DNA from 3 places in the Vibrio rotiferianus genome. Region 2 is predicted to be linked to each of the others. Evidence: predicted binding sites of a transcription regulator. Region 2 holds the regulator's gene; each other region holds the start of a gene.
The links. Region 2 encodes MetJ, which represses methionine synthesis genes. Its sites were predicted from a motif close to TTAGACNTNTANANGTCTAA; they were not measured.
Positions count from the first base shown of each region.

Region 1 (7,448 bases), 1.6 Mb from region 2:
AGTTTTATCTATATTTCCCAGTGGTACCAAATGCTATCCAACCTATCGACAAGAAGATAACCAACCTACAGTCACTGTCAGCTCAACCAAGTAAAGCGATAACGAATCGTGACGGGCTTCAGTTTAACAACGTCAAAGTTAATGCCCCAACAATTCTTATCGTCGATGATAAAGAAGTCCAACGTGCGTTGGTTCAGATGTATCTTGATAAACTTAAGGTCAATACTATTCAAGCAAACAACGGTGAAACTGCCGTCAATATATTCAAATCAAATCATATTGACTTGGTATTGATGGATGTACAGATGCCAATCATGAATGGATTTGAAGCAAGCAAAAAAATCAAAGAGTTATCTCCAAACACCCCTATTATTGCTTTATCAGGAGAGTCAGGAGCTCGTGAACTAGAGCTGATTCACGAGTTGATGGATGATCGCCTTTCAAAACCTACGACCATAACTGCCCTCAACAATATTCTTGATCGATGGCTCAATAATCAGCATACAAGAGAACAAGAAGTAGAAAAGATATAAAACATGGCACTTGTTATGCAACATCGTCAGCAATAGGAACATTACAGTACCAATTAATACACTAAATTATTGGTACTGTGAGGAGGCTATATGCTAATGCAGAGACATACTTACTACGGATTGATACACCACGGTATAAAAGCACTGTTGTTAGACAGAGTTGGGCACTTTACTGAAGATGAATACCATCAGTATTTGTCTATCATGACAGGCAAATCAACCTGCTTCACAATGTCTGAAGAAGAGCTTGAAATGACGGTCCACAATTTATTGCACGAAGGCTACTTAGAAGACGTAAAATCATTGGTCTCCCAGTACCAAAACGTAGCTTAGTCAAGGTAGAAAATTGCCGCGTAAACGTGGCAATTTTTGTATCCAAACACCTTCAAGTGTTCACATTGCCCGAGATTCCGCTAGACTGTCCTCAACTCAACAACTCGGTTTTTCTGCAATATGAAGCAAATCATTGATTTTATTCCCCTCATAGTCTTCTTTGCCCTGTACAAGATGTACGATATATATGTTGCGACTGGGGCACTTATTGTCGCAACCGCGATTCAGATTGTGTTGACGTTCGCTTTATACAAAAAAGTAGAAAAGATGCAGCTCATTACCTTTGCTATGGTCGCAATCTTCGGTGGCATGACTATCTTCCTACACGATGAAAACTTCATTAAGTGGAAAGTCACCATCGTTTATATGATCTTCGCCATTGGTCTAGCAGTTAGCCATGCGATGGGCAAATCGGCAATCAAAGGCATGTTGGGTAAAGAGATCTCCTTACCAGAAGCTGTTTGGACGAAGATCAACTGGGCATGGGTTGGCTTCTTCTCTCTCTGTGCGGGCTTAAACATTTATGTTGCTTTTAAGCTTCCATTAGATGTGTGGGTAAACTTCAAAGTATTTGGCTTGTTGATTGCAACGTTTGCGTACATGATCGCAACAGGTTTCTACATCTACAAACACATGCCCAAAGAGCAGAAAGAAGACTCATCCGATGTATCGGTTGATGATTAAAAACTCAGTTTTGCTATAATCCGCGCACATTTATTATTTACAGCGACCCTTGGGTCGCTGTTTTGTTGTTTGCTCCATTTTTTTGCATATTAGAAATATTAGGATGTCATCATGAGTGAAGAAGGTCATTCACCTAAAGGGCAATTACTGCTTCGTACTTTGGCTATGCCAGCCGACACAAATGCCAACGGCGATATCTTTGGCGGTTGGATCATGTCTCAATTGGATTTAGCTGGTGCAATCTTGGCCAAAGAAATATCTTCCGGCCGCGTTGTTACTGTTTCAGTTTCCAGCATTACCTTTAAAAAGCCGGTTAGCGTTGGAGACGTTGTATGTTGCTACGGCGTATGCAGTAAAATTGGTCGTACTTCAATGAGCGTTGATCTAGAGGTTTGGGTAAAACCAGTCAAAGTACACGGTGTTGAAGACCGCTTCATGGTTTGTGATGCCACATTCAACTACGTAGCCATCGATAGTGACGGTAAACCACGCCCGATTCAAAAGTAATCTATTGTACTTAAATGCTAGGAATTGCTTCACAATTTCGCATGTAAACTTGTTCGTGGTATAAAAAAGGCGTTAAATTAACACTTTACCCTCCCAATTAAGGAACTATGCTATGTGGTATGTCATCTTTTCTCAGGATATTGAGAATTCGTTGGAAAAACGTCTAAGTGTTCGCCCTCAACACCTTGAGCGCTTACAACAATTACAAGATGAAGGTCGCCTACTTACAGCAGGGCCAATGCCAGCGGTCGATTCCGATAATCCCGGTGAAGCAGGCTTTACTGGCTCAACCGTGATAGCAGAGTTTGCTAGTTTGGAAGATGCCCAAGCATGGGCAGACGCTGACCCTTACATTGCGGCGGGTGTTTACGAAAACGTGATCGTAAAGCCGTTTAAGAAAGTATTTTAAGTTATGAAAAAATTACTGTGTCTCTTCCTTGTATTTGGTGCGTTAGCCGGTTGTACATCTAACGATGACCAACAACGTCAGCTTGAACTGATGGCATCAAACCGCGCAGGCGTTCTATCTGCAGGCCTGCCTGTTGAGTATGGCCCACTTAAGATCTTGCGCGTTTCATCCAATAAAAATGTTGTTGAGATGATGATGATCTATAACGACGATGCGCTAGGTGCTAAGCCGTTAAATCAAGTACTCAATACCAGTATCTACACATACTGCAATACACCTGCAGTACGTAAACAAATCGATATGGGATTGATGTACCGAATTAAGATCCGCAACTCTCGTGGCCAATTAATAGCAGATGAGTTGGTATCTGAACAAACTTGTACTGCAACTCAGCAGCCACAGTAATGCGCTTATTCGTTCACTAGAATGAGTAAGAAATCAGGTAAGAAGAAAGCGAGGCTCAATGTCCTCGCTTTTTTATTTCCATTCGCTAGTAATCATTACGCGAGCTCAGTTCGTAACTTTTTCGCAGCCGAAACCAGATTGGCTAACGCCGCTTCGGTTTCTGTCCAGTTACGAGTTTTCAAGCCACAGTCTGGGTTCACCCACAAGCGCTGCGCTGGTATTTTCTCTGCCGCTTTTTTGATCAAGCCTTCAATCCAATCTTCTGTAGGGATGTTAGGTGAATGAATGTCGTACACACCAGGTCCAATTTCATTTGGATAATTGAAATCCTCAAACGCTTTGAGTAGTTCCATGTTAGAACGAGACGTCTCAATAGTAATGACATCCGCATCCATTGCCGCAACAGAGTCAATAATTTCATTGAACTCGCTATAGCACATATGTGTATGAATTTGAGTTTCTGGCTTTGCGCTAGCTGCCGAGATCTTAAATGCATCAACGGCCCAGTTGAGGTACTCATTATGATCGCGTTTTTTCAGAGGTAAGCCTTCACGAATCGCAGGCTCATCAATTTGAATAATATTGATACCAGCCTCTTGTAAATCTGATACTTCATCTCGCAACGCAAGGGCGAGCTGGTTTGCAATTTCTTTGCGAGTGATATCTTCACGAGGAAATGTCCAACACAAAATCGTCACAGGGCCAGTAAGCATACCTTTCATCTGCTTACTCGTTAGTGATTGCGCGTATGTCGACCACTCTACCGTAATTGGCTTTTCGCGTTCTACGTCAGCGACTACAATCGCAGGTTTCACGCAGCGGGATCCATAGCTTTGTACCCAGCCAAATTTGGTGGTTTGGAAGCCAGCTAAGTTCTCTGCAAAATACTCCACCATATCGTTACGTTCAGCTTCACCGTGTACCAATACATCAAGGTCGAGCGCTTCTTGACGCTTTACCGCGTCGGCAATGTGACCTTTCAGCGCTTGATGATACTCAGCCTCTGAAAGTTGACCGCTTCTGAACGCACTGCGCTGAACACGTATTTCACCGGTTTGGGGAAAAGAACCGATAGTCGTAGTAGGCAACAATGGCAAACCTAGTACTTCGGCTTGATGCGCCGCACGCTCGACATAAGGAGCACTGCGCTCCGTCAAAGAAGCCGAAATCCCTTCCAAACGATTTTGCACATGTGGCTTGTTTACGTGAGTCGCGGTTTTACGAGCTTTTATTGGCTGGCTATATGTATCACAAGCGAGGATCGCATTGTGGTCACCATCGAGTGCGCGTCCAAGTAGCGCTACTTCAGTCACTTTTTGTTTTGCAAACGCAAACCAACTTTTCACCTCATCACTTAGCGCTGGTTCCAATTCCAAATCCACAGGGCTATGCAGAAGTGAACAAGAACTCGCGATCCAAAGCCTATCACCAAGTTTGTCTTTGATTGGTTGCAAGCGCTCTAACTGGGAGCTTAAATCTGAGCGCCAAACATTACGGCCGTTTATCACACCAGCAGAAAGTACCCAACCTTGTGGTAGTTTAGCGACAACTTCCTCTAGCTGCTCTGGAGCGGCTGACAAATCAATATGCAAGCCATCGACTTTCAGAGCTATCACCTTATCAATCGTGTCAGTAACAGAATCAAAATAGGTCGTGAGAAGCACCTTCACATCACTTCGGATCACTTGATAAGCCAAGTTAAACGCGTCAGCCCACTTATCTTCAAGTTCAAGTGAAAGAATTGGCTCATCAATTTGTACCCATTCCACACCTTGGCTTGCCAACTTAGACAAAATCGCTTGGTACGCTGTTAGTAATCTCGGCAGTAAGGTAAGGCGGTCAAAGCCTTCTTCTACTTCTTTGCCCAAGTACAGATAGCTAAGAGGACCAAGCAACACAGGCTTTACTTTATGCCCCGCTTTGATTGCGTCGTTCACTTCTTCAAACAACTGTGGCCAGCTGACTTCAAATGTATCGTCCTTACTGAACTCAGGTACAATGTAGTGATAGTTGGTATTGAACCACTTGGTCATGTCAGAGGCCGCTGCACCTGCACAGCCACACCCCGATTGAGACTGACCACGACCCACTTTGAATAAGGTATCCAGATCTGGGAAGCCAGTTGCATGACGCTTAGGAACATGCCCCAAAAGCAGCGTCGTGGTTAATACGTGATCGTACCAAGCAAAATCTCCGGCAGTTGCGAAACTCAATCCCGCTTCTGATTGGGTGTTCCAGTTTTTCTCGCGTAGTCCCGCGCCGACTCGTTTAAGCTCAGCTTGATCGATTTCACCTCGCCAGTATTTCTCCTGTGCAAACTTCAGTTCGCGCTTTTCGCCAATGCGTGGGTAACCAAGAATATGCGTTGTCGTAGCCATGTCCGTATTCCTTATTCATTTTCTGATATTGAGGTCAGCACATCGGGAATGAAATTCATCAAGATGTCTGAATGGCTAAAACTATCTCTCTCATGCATGAATTGAACAACATCCAATTATTCAACTTGTTTATTAAAAAAATTCATAGTGAGCGATCTCACTCGCACTAGATTGACACAAATAGACGTCTAGACGTTTACATATCCATTTTTTATCGGTAAGTTAATATGGCTCATGGAAGACACATAAGGATGAAAGGGATTCATGATAGAGTTGAAACACTTACGTACCCTCACCTCGTTAAGAGATACTGGGTCACTCACTGCGACCGCGACGGCATTACACTTAACGCAATCCGCCCTTTCACACCAAATCAAAGACCTAGAATCTCGCATTGGTGGTCAGCTGTTTTTGCGAAAAACTCGCCCAGTAAAATTCACTTCTGAAGGAGAGATCCTGCTGCGTCTTGCTGACGAAATATTGCCAAAGATCGCCAGATCCGAGAACGAGCTGGCCAGCCTAAAAGAGGACGTTAACGGCCGCTTGCACATGGCGATTGAGTGCCATTCTTGCTTCCAGTGGTTGATGCCTGCACTGAAGGAATATCAGTTGACGTGGCCAAGTGTCACGCTCGATTTCTCCTCCGGATTTGGCTTTGAGCCTCTACCTGCATTACTCGCCGGAGAACTTGATTTAGTGATCACTTCCGATATTCAGCCACGCTCTGAAGTGCATTATGAGCCACTGTTTGATTTCGAAATGCGCTTGATCACGTCCACCAGCCATCCGCTTGCCAATAAAGAGATCATTGAACCAGAAGATCTTGCCGATCAAACCATGCTCTCCTACCCGGTTCAGAAACAGAGGTTGGATGTGGTAAAACACTTTTTGCAACCAGCAGGTGTGGAACCAGCCAAATGGAAACAGGCAGATAATACCTTGATGCTAGTGCAAATGGTGTCAGCAGGATTGGGCGTCGCGGCGTTGCCTAATTGGGCTATTTCGGAGTTTTCGCGACAAGGGCTCATCACCAGCAAGCCATTTGGGGATGGGTTGTGGCGTCGCCTGTTTGCAGCAACACGCAACTCAGAAAAGGATAAGCGTTACCTGCAAGCCTTCTTTGCCACCGCGCGCCAACAATGCAAAAGCCACCTTGACGGCATCAAGATGGCTTAAAATATGGGATATAGAAACGAAATTAACGTTCGTAGGATTTGAATTGATTGGTAAGTGGGTCGTATTGGTAACCAAGCATATCAAGCTTACCCACCACCGATTCCACGTCCATCTCATACATAGAAACCAGTTCTTCAAAGCTGTCGCACTCTAAGCGCAACTTTTCATTCACGATACCCAGCAAGATAATGCTGTCCCAGTTACTCACATTGCTTAAGTCCATAGCGACACTCCTCTAAAACAAGGTATTCTGCCTCAATTCTGTTGAGCACATGCGTCTTGGCGCGCTCTAAACCAATAGAGGCTATATCTAAAGCGTAGACTTAATCTAATGATTTGAAAGTGAGCTCGGTCTAAATCCCGAGCTCATCAATAAGAATTCTGATAGGAGTGTTAAACAGATAGGCTTATGCGCTAAGCAGGAATAGACCTTGAAGGCTGGTCATTGAAGCAAGAGCAAGTAACAATGCCGCTGCAACTTGGACTTTGTTTGGTGTCTTATGGGTAAAGATATGCCAGCACCAAACCACGATCGCCATAATCAGCATCGCCAATGACGCCAAGATATGTTGAGTAACAGAGTTAAGCGTCACTTCATCTAATTGATAGGCAGAGAACAGGCTCATCACCACCAACAGCATACCTGATACCACGCCTGTCACTGGAAGAATGCGATGGAAAGCTTGCAAACGACTACGCGCTATTACAAGTAGAAGCTGAGCAAATACTGCCCCTAAGAAGAAAACCATCAGAGCCATAGAAGCGGAAGCAGCCCAGTGCGGTTGTTCTATCACTTGAATGCTCACATAAGCAAACGCCAAACCGTTCGCAAGATGCAGCGCCCATAAAGGACCTTTTTCACGTGTCTTTTTGGTTTGAACTTGTGAGTAAAAATAGAAGATAGCGAACACAATCATGAATGCTTCAATACGAAGCGATGCTACTGCTAACCAAAGAATGCCAATTGATGGCAACATCTTGTGCAGACGACCACGTTGACCCGGACAGATATCGCCCTTAATC
Region 1 covers NZ_CP018312.1:1,823,346-1,830,793, forward strand. Annotated here, with positions in the region: gene BSZ04_RS17565 (hybrid sensor histidine kinase/response regulator) at 1-533, shown strand, start outside; gene BSZ04_RS17570 (hypothetical protein) at 624-866, shown strand; gene BSZ04_RS17575 (septation protein A) at 987-1,550, shown strand; gene yciA (acyl-CoA thioester hydrolase YciA) at 1,662-2,057, shown strand; gene BSZ04_RS17585 (YciI family protein) at 2,170-2,466, shown strand; gene BSZ04_RS17590 (GspS/AspS pilotin family protein) at 2,470-2,871, shown strand; gene metE (5-methyltetrahydropteroyltriglutamate--homocysteine S-methyltransferase) at 2,967-5,249, opposite strand; gene metR (HTH-type transcriptional regulator MetR) at 5,514-6,425, shown strand; gene BSZ04_RS17605 (DUF4250 domain-containing protein) at 6,448-6,648, opposite strand; gene BSZ04_RS17610 (hypothetical protein) at 6,833-7,448, opposite strand, start outside.
Region 1: metE (5-methyltetrahydropteroyltriglutamate--homocysteine S-methyltransferase) is a predicted target of MetJ. The motif match lies at 5,430-5,449, and genes of this name have one in related genera.

Region 2 (7,448 bases):
TAGAACCTCGTTCTAAAGCAGACCAAGAGAAAATGGGTATCGCGCTAGGTAAACTGGCTGCGGAAGACCCATCATTCCGCGTGGAAACGGATGACGAAACAGGTCAGACTCTGATCTCTGGTATGGGTGAGCTTCACCTAGATATCATCGTTGACCGTATGAAGCGTGAATTCAGCGTTGACTGTAACGTTGGTAAACCTCAGGTTGCTTACCGTGAGACCATTCGTGGTTCTGCGGAAGTGGAAGGCAAGTTCGTTCGTCAATCTGGCGGTCGTGGTCAATACGGTCACGTATGGATCAAACTTGAGCCTTCAGAACCTGGTGCAGGTTTCGTATTCGTAGACGAGATCGTGGGTGGTGTGGTTCCTAAGGAATACATCAGTTCGGTAGCGAAAGGTATCGAAGAGCAAATGAATAGTGGTGTTCTAGCGGGTTACCCTGTTCTAGATATTAAAGCTACACTATTTGATGGCTCTTACCACGATGTTGACTCAAGCGAGATGGCGTTCAAGATCGCTGGCTCGATGGCATTCAAGAAAGGTTCATTAGAAGCACAACCTGTGATTCTAGAACCAATGATGAATGTCGAAGTAACTACTCCGGAAGACTGGATGGGTGACGTTGTTGGTGACCTAAACCGTCGTCGCGGTATGATCGAAGGTATGGATGAAGGTGTGGCTGGTCTTAAGATCATTCGTGCTCAAGTTCCACTATCTGAGATGTTTGGTTACGCAACGGACCTACGTTCTGCAACTCAAGGCCGTGCTTCTTACTCTATGGAGTTTAATGAGTACGCTGAAGTGCCGAAGACCTTTGCAGAAGCCATCATGGCTGAGCGTGGTTACTAATTGACGATTGAACCACAAAAAGTTTACGACTTTTTGCTAGATCAAGCCGTCGAAATATTGCGCTAACGGACGTTGGCGCATAAAATAACAATTTCTGGCGCGTCGAGATCAATAATGATCGCGGCGAATCATAACTAGGAAGGAACACGATTGTGTCTAAAGAAAAATTTGAACGTGTAAAACCGCACGTAAACGTTGGTACTATCGGCCACGTTGACCACGGTAAAACAACTCTAACTGCAGCTATCTGTACAACACTTGCTAAAGTATACGGCGGTGCTGCTCGTGACTTCGCATCTATCGATAACGCTCCAGAAGAGCGTGAGCGCGGTATCACAATCGCTACTTCTCACGTAGAGTACGATACTCCAACTCGCCACTACGCGCACGTTGACTGTCCAGGACACGCGGACTACGTTAAGAACATGATCACTGGTGCTGCACAGATGGACGGTGGTATTCTTGTAGTTGCTGCTACTGATGGTCCAATGCCACAAACTCGTGAGCACATCCTACTAGGCCGTCAGGTTGGTATCCCTTACATCATCGTATTCATGAACAAATGTGACATGGTTGACGATGAAGAGCTACTAGAACTAGTAGAAATGGAAGTTCGTGAACTTCTATCTGAGTACGACTTCCCAGGTGATGACCTACCAGTTATCCAAGGTTCTGCACTAGGCGCACTAAACGGCGAAGAGCAGTGGGAAGCTAAGATTGTTGAACTAGCAGAAGCGCTAGATTCATACATCCCAGAACCAGAGCGTGCAATCGATCAGCCATTCCTAATGCCTATCGAAGACGTATTCTCAATCCAAGGTCGTGGTACAGTAGTTACTGGTCGTATCGAGCGCGGTATCCTAACTGTAGGTGACGAAGTAGAAATCGTAGGTATCAAAGAAACTACAACTACTACTTGTACTGGTGTTGAGATGTTCCGTAAGCTTCTAGACGAAGGTCGTGCGGGTGAGAACGTTGGTGCACTTCTACGTGGTACTAAACGTGACGAAGTAGAGCGTGGTCAAGTACTAGCAGCTCCTAAGTCAATCAACCCACACACTAAGTTCGAGTCAGAAGTATACGTACTTTCTAAAGATGAAGGTGGTCGTCACACTCCATTCTTCAAAGGCTACCGTCCACAGTTCTACTTCCGTACAACTGACGTAACTGGTGACATCTCTCTACCAGAAGGCGTAGAAATGGTAATGCCAGGCGACAACATCCAAATGCAAGTTGAGCTAATCGCTCCTATCGCTATGGACGAAGGTCTACGTTTCGCTATCCGTGAAGGTGGCCGTACAGTAGGTGCTGGTGTTGTTGCTAAGATCTTCGACTAATTCTTAACGAATTAATCGTAATCTTGCACTCTTCTTCTTTTTGAAGAAAGCGCTAGAAAAAGGGAAGCTAAGGCTTCCCTTTTTTATATCTGCTATTTCTCTTTCCAATATGGTTATAAGCCAATCCTTCTTTGTCATATTTTTTGTTTTTGAAAAACATACCTTTATCTCTACTCAATTTTCCCCTAGTTTCTATCTGTCTGCTAAGTCATTGAAAGCCTCTAAAACGGCTGAAATCGTTATAACAAAACGTTCTGTAATTTGCGTTATTACAACTAGTAACAAGAACGATTCTTGTTTATATTTCGTTCCAGAGTGAAATTTAAAGGTTGTGAGTATGTACGTTTGTCTTTGTCATGGTGTCTCTGACAAGAAAATTAGGAAGTTGGCGATAGATGAAGGCGTAACTGACATCAGAGGAATCAAGCGATGCACAGCTTTGGGTAGCCAATGTGGCAAGTGCATCAAACAAGCTAAAGAAATTTTAGCGGAAACGGAATACTTAACATTAAAGCAAGCTAGCTAATTATTCGCTAAGCCTTTTTGACACCTTCTCATTTGCTTCTACATTTAAATGAAGCCAAAGAGGAGGGCTTTGTCATGAAAGGCGATCCAATCATAATTCAACATCTCAATAAAGTGCTCGGTAATGAGCTCGTCGCTATTAATCAATATTTCCTACACGCTCGTATGTACAAAGACTGGGGGTTAAAGCACTTAGCCGATAAGGAGTACCACGAGTCAATCGATGAAATGAAGCACGCCGATCACTTGATCGAACGAATTCTGTTTTTAGAAGGTTTACCTAACTTACAAGATCTCGGTAAGTTGATGATTGGTGAAGATACCAAAGAGATGCTTGAGTGTGACCTTAAACTCGAGATGGCGGCCATTCCTGATCTTAAAGATGCCATCGCTTACGCCGAAGATATTCGTGATTATGTTTCACGCGATCTATTCCAAGATATCCTTGAAGACGAAGAAGAGCATGTCGATTGGCTTGAGACGCAACTGGGCTTGATTGAGATGTCCGGCATTGAGAATTACCTACAAGCGCAGTACGTGGATGAAGAGTGAGATTATATTTCGCTGTTTTCTTTTCCGAACTAAGTGATTAAGAGAGCACCTGACCTGTAAAAAGGGTGCTCATCACTAATATCTGGTCTAATCTCTTTTATTATCGGCCTTTTTAAGGATATAGCTCGCAATCTAGCCTATGAAGTTTGACTTCTATCCTTTAGAATTTATTCCCCCGTACCGAAAAATAACAAAAGAGAAACGATCCATGTCTGAAGACAATCGCCAAGAAGTCACCCCAGAAGAAGAACGCCGCCAGCAAGCATTAGACTACCATGCGTACCCAACTCCGGGAAAAATCGCCGTAGAGCTGACTAAGCCTGCTGAAACTGCCAACGATCTTGCATTGGCATACAGCCCAGGTGTTGCGGAACCTGTTCGTGAAATCGCACAGAATGCTGATAACGTGTACAAGTATACGGCGAAGGGCAACATGGTTGCGGTTATTTCTAACGGTACGGCGATTCTTGGTTTGGGTAACCTTGGCCCGCTAGCTTCTAAGCCAGTAATGGAAGGTAAAGCACTGCTATTCAAACGCTTTGCTGGGCTAGATTCTATTGATATCGAAGTAAAACATCGTACGATCGACGAATTTGTCGACACAGTAGCAAACATTGCTGACACTTTCGGTGGTATCAACTTAGAAGATATCAAAGCCCCAGATTGTTTTGAGATTGAAAAGCGTCTTATCGAACGTTGTGACGTGCCAGTATTTCATGATGACCAACACGGTACAGCAATCGTAACGGCAGCGGGTATGCTGAATGCAATCGAGCTGCAAGGTAAGAAGTTAGAAGAATCAACCATCGTTTGTCTTGGTGCTGGTGCTGCAGCTGTGGCATGTATGGAGCTGTTGATCAAATGTGGCGCAATGCGCGAGAAGATCTACATGCTGGATCGTAAAGGGGTGATCCATACACGTCGTGACGACCTAAACGAATACAAACAGTTGTTCGCAAACAACACTGACAAGCGCACGCTTGAAGATGTTATTGAAGGTGCGGATCTGTTCTTGGGTGTATCGGGTCCAAACCTACTACCAGCAGAAGCGTTGAAGCTAATGGCAGACAAGCCAGTTGTGTTCGCATGTTCAAACCCAGATCCAGAAATCAAACCTGAACTGGCTCACGAAGTGCGTGATGACTTGATCATGGGTACTGGTCGTAGTGACTACCCGAACCAAGTAAACAACGTACTGTGTTTCCCATTCATCTTCCGTGGGGCGTTGGACGTTCGTGCAAGCGAAATCAACGATGAGATGAAGTTAGCGGCTGTTGATGCGATTCGTGAGTTGGCTAAAGAGCCTGTGCCTGAAGCGGTACTGAAGGCGGCGGGCGTAGATAAGCTAGAGTTTGGTTCTGATTACATCATTCCAAAACCAATGGATTCGCGTCTGTTACCACGTGTTGCGAAAGCCGTTGCTCAAGCAGCAGTTGATTCGGGTGTTGCTCGCATTGAAATGCCAGAAAATTACATGGCTGAGTAAGTGATAGAATAGAATTCTTCAGATAAAGGAAAGGGACGCAGTAGCGTCCCTTTTTAGTTTGCTCTGAAGCTACCCCCGGCGTAGCGTCATCATGCTAACGAATTTGTAAGCAATTATTCTTCGTCAAACGCTTCGAATTCGATGCCCATAGCCGTCATCAGCGCTTTCGCTTCTGTAGGAATATCATCTGGACGGTCTTTACGAAGGTCTTCGTCAGTTGGCAGTGGTTGACCTGTGTACGCATGTAGGAACGCTTCACATAGTAGTTCACTGTTAGTTGCATGGCGTAAGTTGTTGATCTGACGGCGAGTTCGCTCATCAGTCAGCACCTTTAAAACTTTTAGCGGGATAGAGACGGTAATCTTTTTTACTTGTTCGCTTTTTTTACCGTGCTCAGCATACGGGCTAATGTATTCGCCATTCCAGTCAGCCATTGCGCACCTTCATTAATGTAATAAGTTAGAAAAATAAATATAGGTGCTGATTTTAGCTGCATTTACCGCCATAAGCAAAGACATATAGACGTCTAGAAGTGTTGACGTCTCATTTTTAGACAAGTAAAGTGAGGTTAATAGTCAGGGAAGAGTATTAATCAAGTGAGCAGCATAAGCTAGATATAGCGCATTCCCATTTAGATGTCACCACCCGTGAAAGGATACACCCATGAGCACCCGTAAGCCTGCGACCATTGCTGTACGCACTGGTATCGAGTCAGACAGTCAATACCACGCTGTTGTACCACCAATCTACCTTTCTACTAACTATGGATTCCCTGCATTTGGTGAAGTTCCACAGTACGATTACACCCGTTCCGGTAACCCAAACCGAGGTCTGCTGGAGAAAGCGCTATATGAACTTGAATCAGGTAAAGGTGCGGTTGTCACTAACTGCGGTACGTCGGCATTAAACCTTTGGGTATCGGCATTTCTTGGTCCTGATGACTTAATTGTGGCGCCACACGATTGCTACGGGGGGACCTATCGTCTGTTCAATACTCGAGCAAGCAAAGGTGATTTTAAAGTTCTGTTTGTCGACCAATCGGATCAGCAAGCTCTGGATGCTGCGATTGCTAAAAAGCCAAAGCTTGTCTTACTAGAAACACCGTCTAACCCGCTCGTGCGCGTGGTCGATATTGCGGCAGTATGCGAGAAAGCGAAGCAGGTAGGCGCATTAGTCGCAGTGGATAATACCTTTTTGACACCTGTGTACCAAAAGCCTTTAGATCTAGGTGCGGACTTTGTTATCCACTCAACGACGAAGTACATTAATGGTCACTCTGACGTGATTGGTGGTGTGGTGATCACTAAAAGCGAAGAGCATGCTGAAGAGTTGGCATGGTGGGGCAACTGCATTGGTGCAACGGGTACACCATTTGATAGCTACATGACGCTTAGAGGAATTCGTACGTTGGGTGCACGAATGCGAGTTCACGAAGAAAGCTCTCAGCAAGTGTTGACGTATTTACAAACGCAATCTTTGGTGGCGAAGATTTATCATCCAAGTTTGCCAGAGCATCCGGGTCACGACATCGCGAAAAAACAACAATCAGGTTTTGGTTCAATGCTGAGCTTTGAGTTTGCTGGCTCATTTGAGCAGCTAAAAGTGTTTGTTAAAGAACTTGAACTCTTCTCTCTTGCAGAGTCGCTAGGCGGGGTAGAAAGCTTGATCTGCCACCCAGCTTCAATGACGCATCGTGCGATGGGTGAAGAAGCACTGGCTGAAGCAGGTGTCTCTGAGCAGTTGCTACGGTTATCTGTTGGCTTGGAAGATGCGCAGGATCTGATTACCGATCTTGAGCAAGCATTCGCGAAAGCAGCACAGTAGTTGGGAGAGGAAGGTCATGAGTGTACAACGTCAGCTGCATAAATTTGGCGGCAGCAGCTTAGCGAACCCAGAATGCTACCAGCGCGTGGTGAGTATTCTTAAAGAGTATTCGGCAGAAAATGACTTGGTGGTGGTCTCTGCGGCAGGGAAAACCACCAATCGCTTGATCGAGTTTTTAGAAGGCTTAGATAAAGACGGTCGCATTGCCCATGAAGCGTTGCAGAGCTTGCGACAGTTCCAAACTGAATTGGTAGAAGCTTTACTAGAAGGTGAAGTGCAAGCGCAACTGCTTGCTTCTCTTCAAGATGAATTCAGTACCCTAGCAGAGTTAACTGCGCCACTTACAGAGGCGCAAAAAGCAGCAGTGCTTGGGCATGGTGAAGTATGGTCGTCACGCTTACTGGCTGCACTGTTATCACAACAGGATCTTCCTGCGGTAGCGCAAGATTCTCGCGCCTTTTTACGCGCAGAAGCTGGAACACAGCCAGAAGTTGACCGAGCTCGCTCTTATGCATTGATCAAAGAAGCATTGACTCAACACAACCATAAACGCGTAATCATCACCGGATTTATGGCACAAAACGAAGCTGGTGAGACGGTACTGCTGGGGCGTAATGGCTCTGACTATTCAGCAACGGTGATTGGTGCATTGGCTGAGGTAAACACAGTGACCATCTGGAGCGATGTTGCTGGCGTTTACAGTGCAGACCCACGTTTAGTGTCGGATGCTTGCTTGTTGCCGCTGCTGCGTTTAGATGAGGCGAGTGAACTTGCGCGTTTGGCTGCGCCAGTGCTGCACAGTCGTACACTACAGCCTGTTGCTCAAAGCACGATGGATTTGAACCTCAAATGCAGCTATCAACCGGAATCAGGTTC
Region 2 covers NZ_CP018312.1:122,250-129,697, forward strand. Annotated here, with positions in the region: gene fusA (elongation factor G) at 1-848, shown strand, start outside; gene tuf (elongation factor Tu) at 1,001-2,185, shown strand; gene BSZ04_RS09615 ((2Fe-2S)-binding protein) at 2,523-2,711, shown strand; gene bfr (bacterioferritin) at 2,786-3,262, shown strand; gene BSZ04_RS09625 (malic enzyme-like NAD(P)-binding protein) at 3,471-4,748, shown strand; gene metJ (met regulon transcriptional regulator MetJ) at 4,862-5,182, opposite strand; gene BSZ04_RS09635 (O-succinylhomoserine (thiol)-lyase) at 5,412-6,572, shown strand; gene BSZ04_RS09640 (bifunctional aspartate kinase/homoserine dehydrogenase II) at 6,589-7,448, shown strand, end outside.

Region 3 (7,448 bases), 1.1 Mb from region 2:
TGATGGCACGGTGACACCAATCAGCAAAGCAACGTCAGAAATTGGTGGCGATAATTCTCTAATCGAAGATAAAGCTAAATCTGGTGAATATAACCAAGAAAATCGTAAGCAAAGTGTGAAGATTATTGAGCCAGGTAAATGGGGTGCTTACCTTGCTAAAGCTGAGATTCAGCTGAAAAAAGTTGATGGCAAGTGGACCATGGCGGACACGACATTGACCAACATCGGCACTAAGAAAGTGGAAGAAGATCAAGCGATACAAGCGAAATTCCAATACGTGCATGATATTTCGGTTGAAGATGCAACACGTGAGCTCGGTCGTGTGACTGGTAACTTCACGCCAAGCGCAACGGGCTTCCAAGATGAAGCGACAGCGACGGATTACAACTACACTGCAGAGCGTTTGTACTCGACCATTCACCTTGCGAAAGTGGTTGATACGCCTTTGATGGATGTGATTAACCAGATTCAAATGCAGCAAATCGAGGCTGCTGTTGGTGAGGGCAAAGGGGCTGTTGTATCGGCAGCATCACTGTTCTCTGATCAATCTAACTTAATTGATAATGAAGTTTACACCAAAGGTAAATCGACTAACTTGTACAAGTACGACAACACCTTGCTTGGTGTTGAGATGACAGGTGCGAATCTGAAACGCTTCATCGAATGGTCTTACTCTTACTTCAACCAATATAAACCGGGTGATATTACCGTATCGTTCAAGAAAGGCGCGCCAGCTTATCTTTACGATCAGTTCGATGGTGACATCCAGTTCACGGTAGATCTAAGCAAGCCATCACTTGAGTTGGATGAAAATAACGCGGTGACGAATGAAGGTAGCCGAGTAAGCATTACTAGCATTGGTGGCGAACAGTTTGATCCAAACGCGACTTACAAAGTGGCGATGAACAGCTACCGCTTTGGTTCGCAAATTCAGAAGTTTGGTTGGGCAGACAAAGATGACGTGTTCTACGACTCTGTGAATGAGCCAGTTTACGCAATTCGCGATATGCTAACTGCATATGTTGAGAAGAACCATGGCATTGATGTTGCTGATTTCAGCGATAATGTTGGTAACTGGGCATTCACGCAATACCAACCAAGCGGAGAGATTACTACGCTGCGTGACGGTGAGGGTAAAGCACTTTGGGAGCAATTGAAGAACATGGAAATCTGTGTCTCGATTGATTTAGAGAACCCGAAATACCCAGCGATTGTTAAGTCTGTGAACATCAATGATTCGTCGAGCTACTTTGTTAACCCTAACAAAGACGCGACAACCCTTGATGAGAAGGTAGCAGGCTGTAACCCAGCTCATTAATCCTGCATGTGGGCGCGGTAGAGGTTACCGCGCCTAATTTTACTCACCAGAGGCAAAGCCTGTTGGAGTGAGTGATGTAGAAGAGTGCTTCATGATCAAAAGAATCTATAACAAGTGGGGTTTCACCCTACTGATTATCCTTATATCCACACTTATTTTTCAGTTTTCTTCTTCGTGGAGTGAAGATTTCCGTCCTAAATCTCGTCAGCAACAAGAGTTTGTTGAAGCGACTGTCACGCGTTCGATCTCGAACCATGTGGCACCAGATCCGCTGGTGCCAGATGTGATGACAGGCAAACAAGTCTTCATGGCAAAAATCCTAGAAGGTGAGAGCGAAGGATTGGAAGTGGAAGTCACCAATCCACTCAGTCGTCAGCACAATGTTTATGTCAGTGAAGGCGATACTTTCATCATGATGATCCGCGAAACCACCAATGGCACCGTTTATTGGGCGTATAACCACAAACGCTCAGACGCGATTTACCTGATGCTTGCGCTGTTCTGCGCGCTGCTGCTGAGCTTTGGTAAGAAAGAGGGCATTAACTCAATGGTCGCGCTCTATTTTACTGCGGCATTAATCGTTGGCGTGTTGGTGCCGAGTATTTTCGCTGGTTGGAATCCAATGTTGGTCAGCATCTTATTGATGGTGGTGATCATCGTAGTCAGCTTTATTCTCGTCTCCGGTTATAACCGTAAGAGTTTATGTGCCATGGGCGGCACATTATTGGGCGTGATTGCCGCGGGTGTAATGGCGCAGTGGTTCGGCGAAATGGCACACTTGTCGGGCATTTACCTCGACAAAGGCGAAGACGTAATTTACCTAACGTCGGTGAAGATGGGCATTCGTTGGTTGATGTTCGTGACGATTGTCGTGGCTGCGCTTGGTGCCGTAATGGACGTGGCAATCTCGATTGCATCGGCGTACGCGGAGCTGCAACAAACCGACCCGAAACTCAAACCAAAGCAATTGGTTAGAGCGTCGATGAATATTGGTCGAGACATCATGGGCACCATGACCAACACTTTAATTTTGGCGTTTGCTGGTGGTTCATTGACGACCATTATGATGGTGTGGGGGCTTAACATGCCGGCGAGTCAGTTTATGAATATGCCGCTGGTGGGCCTCGCAGTCGTGAACGCGTTGGCGGGTAGTGTGGGGATTGTGCTGACTATTCCTTTTACTGCGTTTCTAGCGCCTTATGTGTTCAAGCATCCTCAAGTGGAAGAACAGGTGAAAAAGAACGTTGAGCAAGACGAAGTTCAGCTGTTCTAGCGATATAAAACCGCAATGAAAACAAATACAAAAAGGGCGCTCCGATGAGCGCCCTTTTTAAGTTTCAAGTGTTGTAGAAAGGGGCGATTACCAACCTTTAACTACGCCACCTTTGAAGATGTCTTTCGCTGCTTCGTAAACTTCATCAGTTTGGTATGCTTTCACGAAGTTTTGTACGTTAGCTGCTTGAACGTTGTCTTCACGAGCAACGATTAGGTTTACGTATGGAGACTCTTTGTCTTCTACGAAGATACCATCACGCTCAGGTGTTAGGTTGATTGAGCTTGCGTAAGTCGTGTTGATGATAGAAACCGCTACGTCATCAAGAGAGCGTGGAAGCTGTGCTGCATCTAGCTCTACGATTGTAATGTTTTTCGGGTTACCTACGATGTCACGTACCGTCGCTAGCAGATCAACGCCATCACGTAGCTCGATCAAACCTTGTTGCTCAAGAAGCAGCAGAGAACGACCTAGGTTTGTTGGATCGTTTGGTACCGCGATGCGTGCGCCGTCTTCGATCTCATCCACTGATTTTACTTGCTTAGAGTAACCTGCGATTGGGTATACGAAAGAGTTGCCAGCCGTTACTAGTTTGTAGCCACGATCTTTTACTTGCTGATCTAGGTATGGCTTGTGTTGGAATGCGTTCGCATCGATTGAGCCATCATCTAGTGCTGCGTTTGGTGTTACGTAATCGGTAAAGGTAACCAACTCAACATCCAGGTTGTATTTCTCTTTAGCAACTTTTGCTGCAACTTCCGCAACTTGAGCTTCCGCACCTGCCATTACGCCAACTTTTACTTTGTTCACGTCGACTTCTTTGTCCCCACAACCAGCAAGAACCAGTGCAGAAGCGGCAGTTGCAACAGTCAAAAGACTCTTAAGGCTAAATTTCATCTTTATCTCCTTATAATTGGTATTTTCAATTCTTATCTGTGGTCTACGCGGCGTACGATTGCATCACCGATAGACTGAATAATTTGTACTAGAACAATCAGCATCACGACTGTTACTGCCATGATCACTACGTCGTAACGGTGGAAGCCATAACGGATAGCTACGTCACCAAGACCACCGCCGCCTACCGTACCTGCCATTGCTGAGTAGCTCACTAGCGTTACTAGAGTAATGGTTACTGAGTTAACAATAGTCGGCATTGCTTCAGGAAGCAGAACTTTTGTGATGATTTGTGTTGGCGTCGCGCCCATAGATTGCGCGGCTTCAACCAAACCTGATGGTACTTCTAGTAGTGCGCCTTCAATGAGACGCGCCACAAATGGGATAGCACCGATAGTTAAAGGAACAATCGCTGCTGTTGTACCGATGAAGGTACCAACCAACAGTTTGGTTACTGGAATAATCGCAACCATCAGTACTAGGAAAGGAACCGAGCGACCGATGTTAACGATGGCGCCAAGCACACGATTAAGTTTGGTGTTTTCCAGCAAGCCACCTTTTTTAGTGGTATGCAAAATTACGCCGAGTGGAATACCCACTGCGAAACCAACGATGCCTGCAACGGCAACCATGTAAAGGGTTTCCCATGTTGCGCCCAAAAGTAGGTTGCTGTTTAGGCTCAGCCATTCAGAAATCGTATTAAAGGACATAGCCAAGTACCTCTACTTTCACGTTATGCTCACGCAGGAACTCAATCGCTGCGTTATCGTCTTCTTCGTTGCCAAACAGCTCCGCAACCATCATGCCGAACTTCACGCCGCCAGCGTAATCCAGATCAGAGCTTAGGATGCTCACGTCGATGTTGTACTTACGTGCGATTTGCGTCATCAGAGGGGCATCCACGGTTGCGCCAGTAAACTCTAGGCGAACCAATGGGTAGCTGTTTTCTACGCGCGTGGTTTGTAAGCGTGCTTGGTAATCTTCTGGGATAGAAAGATCCAAAGTAGAGCGAATGAACTCGTGTGCCAGTGCAGTTTTCGGATGCGCGAAGATTTCACCAACGGTGCCTTTTTCCACTAGTTCACCATCACCGATGATCGCCACTTCGTGACAGATGCTCTTAACCACTTCCATTTCGTGAGTGATCAGAAGAATGGTGATTTCGAGTTTGCGGTTGATTTCTTTTAGTAGCTCCAAGATGGACTGAGTCGTTGCAGGGTCCAGCGCGCTGGTTGCTTCGTCACATAGCAGCACGCTAGGGTCTGATGACAATGCACGAGCAATCGCCACACGTTGCTTTTGACCACCACTTAGGTTTGCTGGGTAGCTTTCATGTTTGTCTGCAAGACCAACGAGCTTAAGAAGCTCTGTCACTTTTGTTGTGATTTGCGCTTTGTCTTTACCTGCTAGCTCAAGAGGGAGTGCGACATTGTCGAAAACGGTGCGAGACGACAGCAGGTTAAAGTGTTGGAAGATCATCCCGATGTTACGGCGAGTTTCTCCCAATTGCTTTTTGCTTAATTTGGTTAGGTCAACGCCATCTACGATGATGGAACCCGAAGTTGGTGCTTCCAGCATGTTTACACAACGGATCAGGGTACTTTTACCCGCGCCCGATGAGCCGATAACACCAAAGATGGTGCCCTTTGCGATATCTAGATTAATGTCCTTAAGGGCAAGAATTTCCTTACTGCCTTGGTAGAACACTTTATTGACGTTTTTTATTTCTATCATGTTTCAACCTGCACAGAGATACTGGGAATTTCGCTGTTAAAAACGGCTTTTAACAGGAGTAAATTTTGAACTCTATCTCAATTCTCAGTTGATGCTATGGGTTAAGCTGGTTTAAGTCAATAGATATTTTTACGTCTAGACGTCTAAATGTATGGATGTTCTGTCGGGAAAGTAAAATAGAGAATGTTAGAGGGAGAGAAGCAAATAAGAGGGATATTCAAGATTTACCGATTCTCGGGCGACAAATCAACTGTTTTGTCGCTCACTCACGCCAATTAGATAGTGTGAGTGCTTATAAGGTATGTAATAATCTGATGAAACCGAGTAAATAGAGAAATACGTTTTGGCAAAACCTGCTGTTTTTATCGATCGTGACGGCGTGATCAACGTTGACCACGGCTACGTTCATGACGAACATGATTTTGAGTACATTGACGGTGTCTTTGAAGCGACGAAAGCGCTGAAAGATAAAGGCTACCTGTTGGTGCTTGTGACCAATCAATCCGGCATTGCACGTGGTAAATTCAGCGAAGACCGTTTCTTATCTCTGACTCAGTGGATGGACTGGAACTTCGCTGATAATGGCGTTGAGTTCGATGGTATCTACTACTGCCCACATCATCCTGAACATGGCATTGGTGAGTACAAGCAAGATTGTGAGTGCCGTAAGCCAAAACCTGGCATGTTCATTTCTGCACGTGACTTCTTGAAGATCGACATGGAGAAATCTGTGATGATCGGCGACAAAGCCGAAGATATGATGGCAGCAGAAGCGGCAGGCGTTGGCACTAAGATTTTGGTTCGCACTGGTAAGCCAGTAACAGAACAAGGCGAAGCGATTGCAACAGTAGTATTAGATAGCATTGCAGACGTGCCTGCATACCTAAACAAGTAATCTTCATTACTGACTGAGATAAGGGAAGGCGCTGCTTCCCTTTTATTTGATTCCTTCTTTTAGTCTGAACACTTATGAGCAAAAAACTCACCATTCTTGATATCGCGAAATTGGCTGGCGTGGGCAAATCGACGGTCAGCCGTGTGCTTACCAATGATCCCAAGGTAAAACCGCAAACGCGTGAGAAGGTAGAGCAAATCATTCGTGAATCAGGCTATGTCCCATCAAAGTCTGCGCAGTCGATGCGTGGTGGCAGTCAAAAGGTGATCGGCGTGATCATCTCTCGTTTAGATTCACCATCAGAAAACCGCGCCGTTGGCACCATGCTCAACGCTTTATACTCAGCAGGGTACGATGTCGTGATCATGGAGAGCCAATTCGATCGCGATAAAACTAATGAGCATTTGGATGTGCTTAAACGTCGCAATGTCGATGGGGTGATCGTGTTTGGCTTTACTGGATGTGATGAGCAAGCGTTAGCGGAGTGGGGCAATCGCATAGTCGTGATCGCGATGGACACGCAAATGGTTTCCTCGATCAACTACGATAACCAAGGCGTTATCGATATGGCGCTCTCTCATTTGGAACAACAATCTATTTCTCGTATTGCCTACATTGGTGTTGATCCAGAAGACCGCACCACGGGTCTTGCTCGCCTTAATGCTTACCAAGCTTGGTGTGAGAAAAAGCGCATCGAACCTCGCTTTCAAACCGGCAAGCTCAACCACGAAAGTGCTTATCATCTGGTGGATCAAGTCCTTCAATCCGATACGCAAGCCATCGCTTGTGCGAGTGACACCATCGCTCTCGGTGTGATTAAACGTCTGCAAGAAATGGGACGTGAAGATGTGGTGGTCACTGGTGTGGGTGGCAATGAACTACTTTCTTTTCTCTTCCCGAATGTCTTTAGTGTGGATCCTGGCTACTCTCATGCTGGTGAAAAAGCCGCTAACATGCTGATTAATCAATTAAATGGTGATGAGTCTGTGGTGCACTTTACCCAGAATCCTATCCGCCATTAATCCACGTTTCGATGATCTGCTCTAAAATTATACTGTGATCATTCTCAATTAATGGGACTGTTCCCATTTTGTTTTTGAATGCGAAATGGCACTATTAAAATCATTGAGTGGGAATGTTCCCATTATAAAAAATAAAACGATGAATTGAATGTATCCAATACAGGGTGGACAAAGTTATGAGTAAGATTGCGCGTCAAGACGTACAGCGTCTTATTGAGCTGGTCGGGGGATCGGACAATATTGCCAGTGTAAGCCACTGTTTAACTCGCTTGCGTTTCGTGTTGAATGACACTGACAAAGCCGATACAA
Region 3 covers NZ_CP018312.1:2,391,656-2,399,103, reverse strand. Annotated here, with positions in the region: gene BSZ04_RS20250 (bifunctional metallophosphatase/5'-nucleotidase) at 1-1,318, shown strand, start outside; gene BSZ04_RS20245 (YibE/F family protein) at 1,410-2,591, shown strand; gene BSZ04_RS20240 (MetQ/NlpA family lipoprotein) at 2,679-3,488, opposite strand; gene BSZ04_RS20235 (methionine ABC transporter permease) at 3,521-4,198, opposite strand; gene metN (methionine ABC transporter ATP-binding protein MetN) at 4,188-5,222, opposite strand; gene gmhB (D-glycero-beta-D-manno-heptose 1,7-bisphosphate 7-phosphatase) at 5,566-6,117, shown strand; gene treR (trehalose operon repressor TreR) at 6,192-7,139, shown strand; gene treB (PTS trehalose transporter subunit IIBC) at 7,316-7,448, shown strand, end outside.
Region 3: metN (methionine ABC transporter ATP-binding protein MetN) is a predicted target of MetJ. The motif match lies at 5,350-5,369, and genes of this name have one in related genera.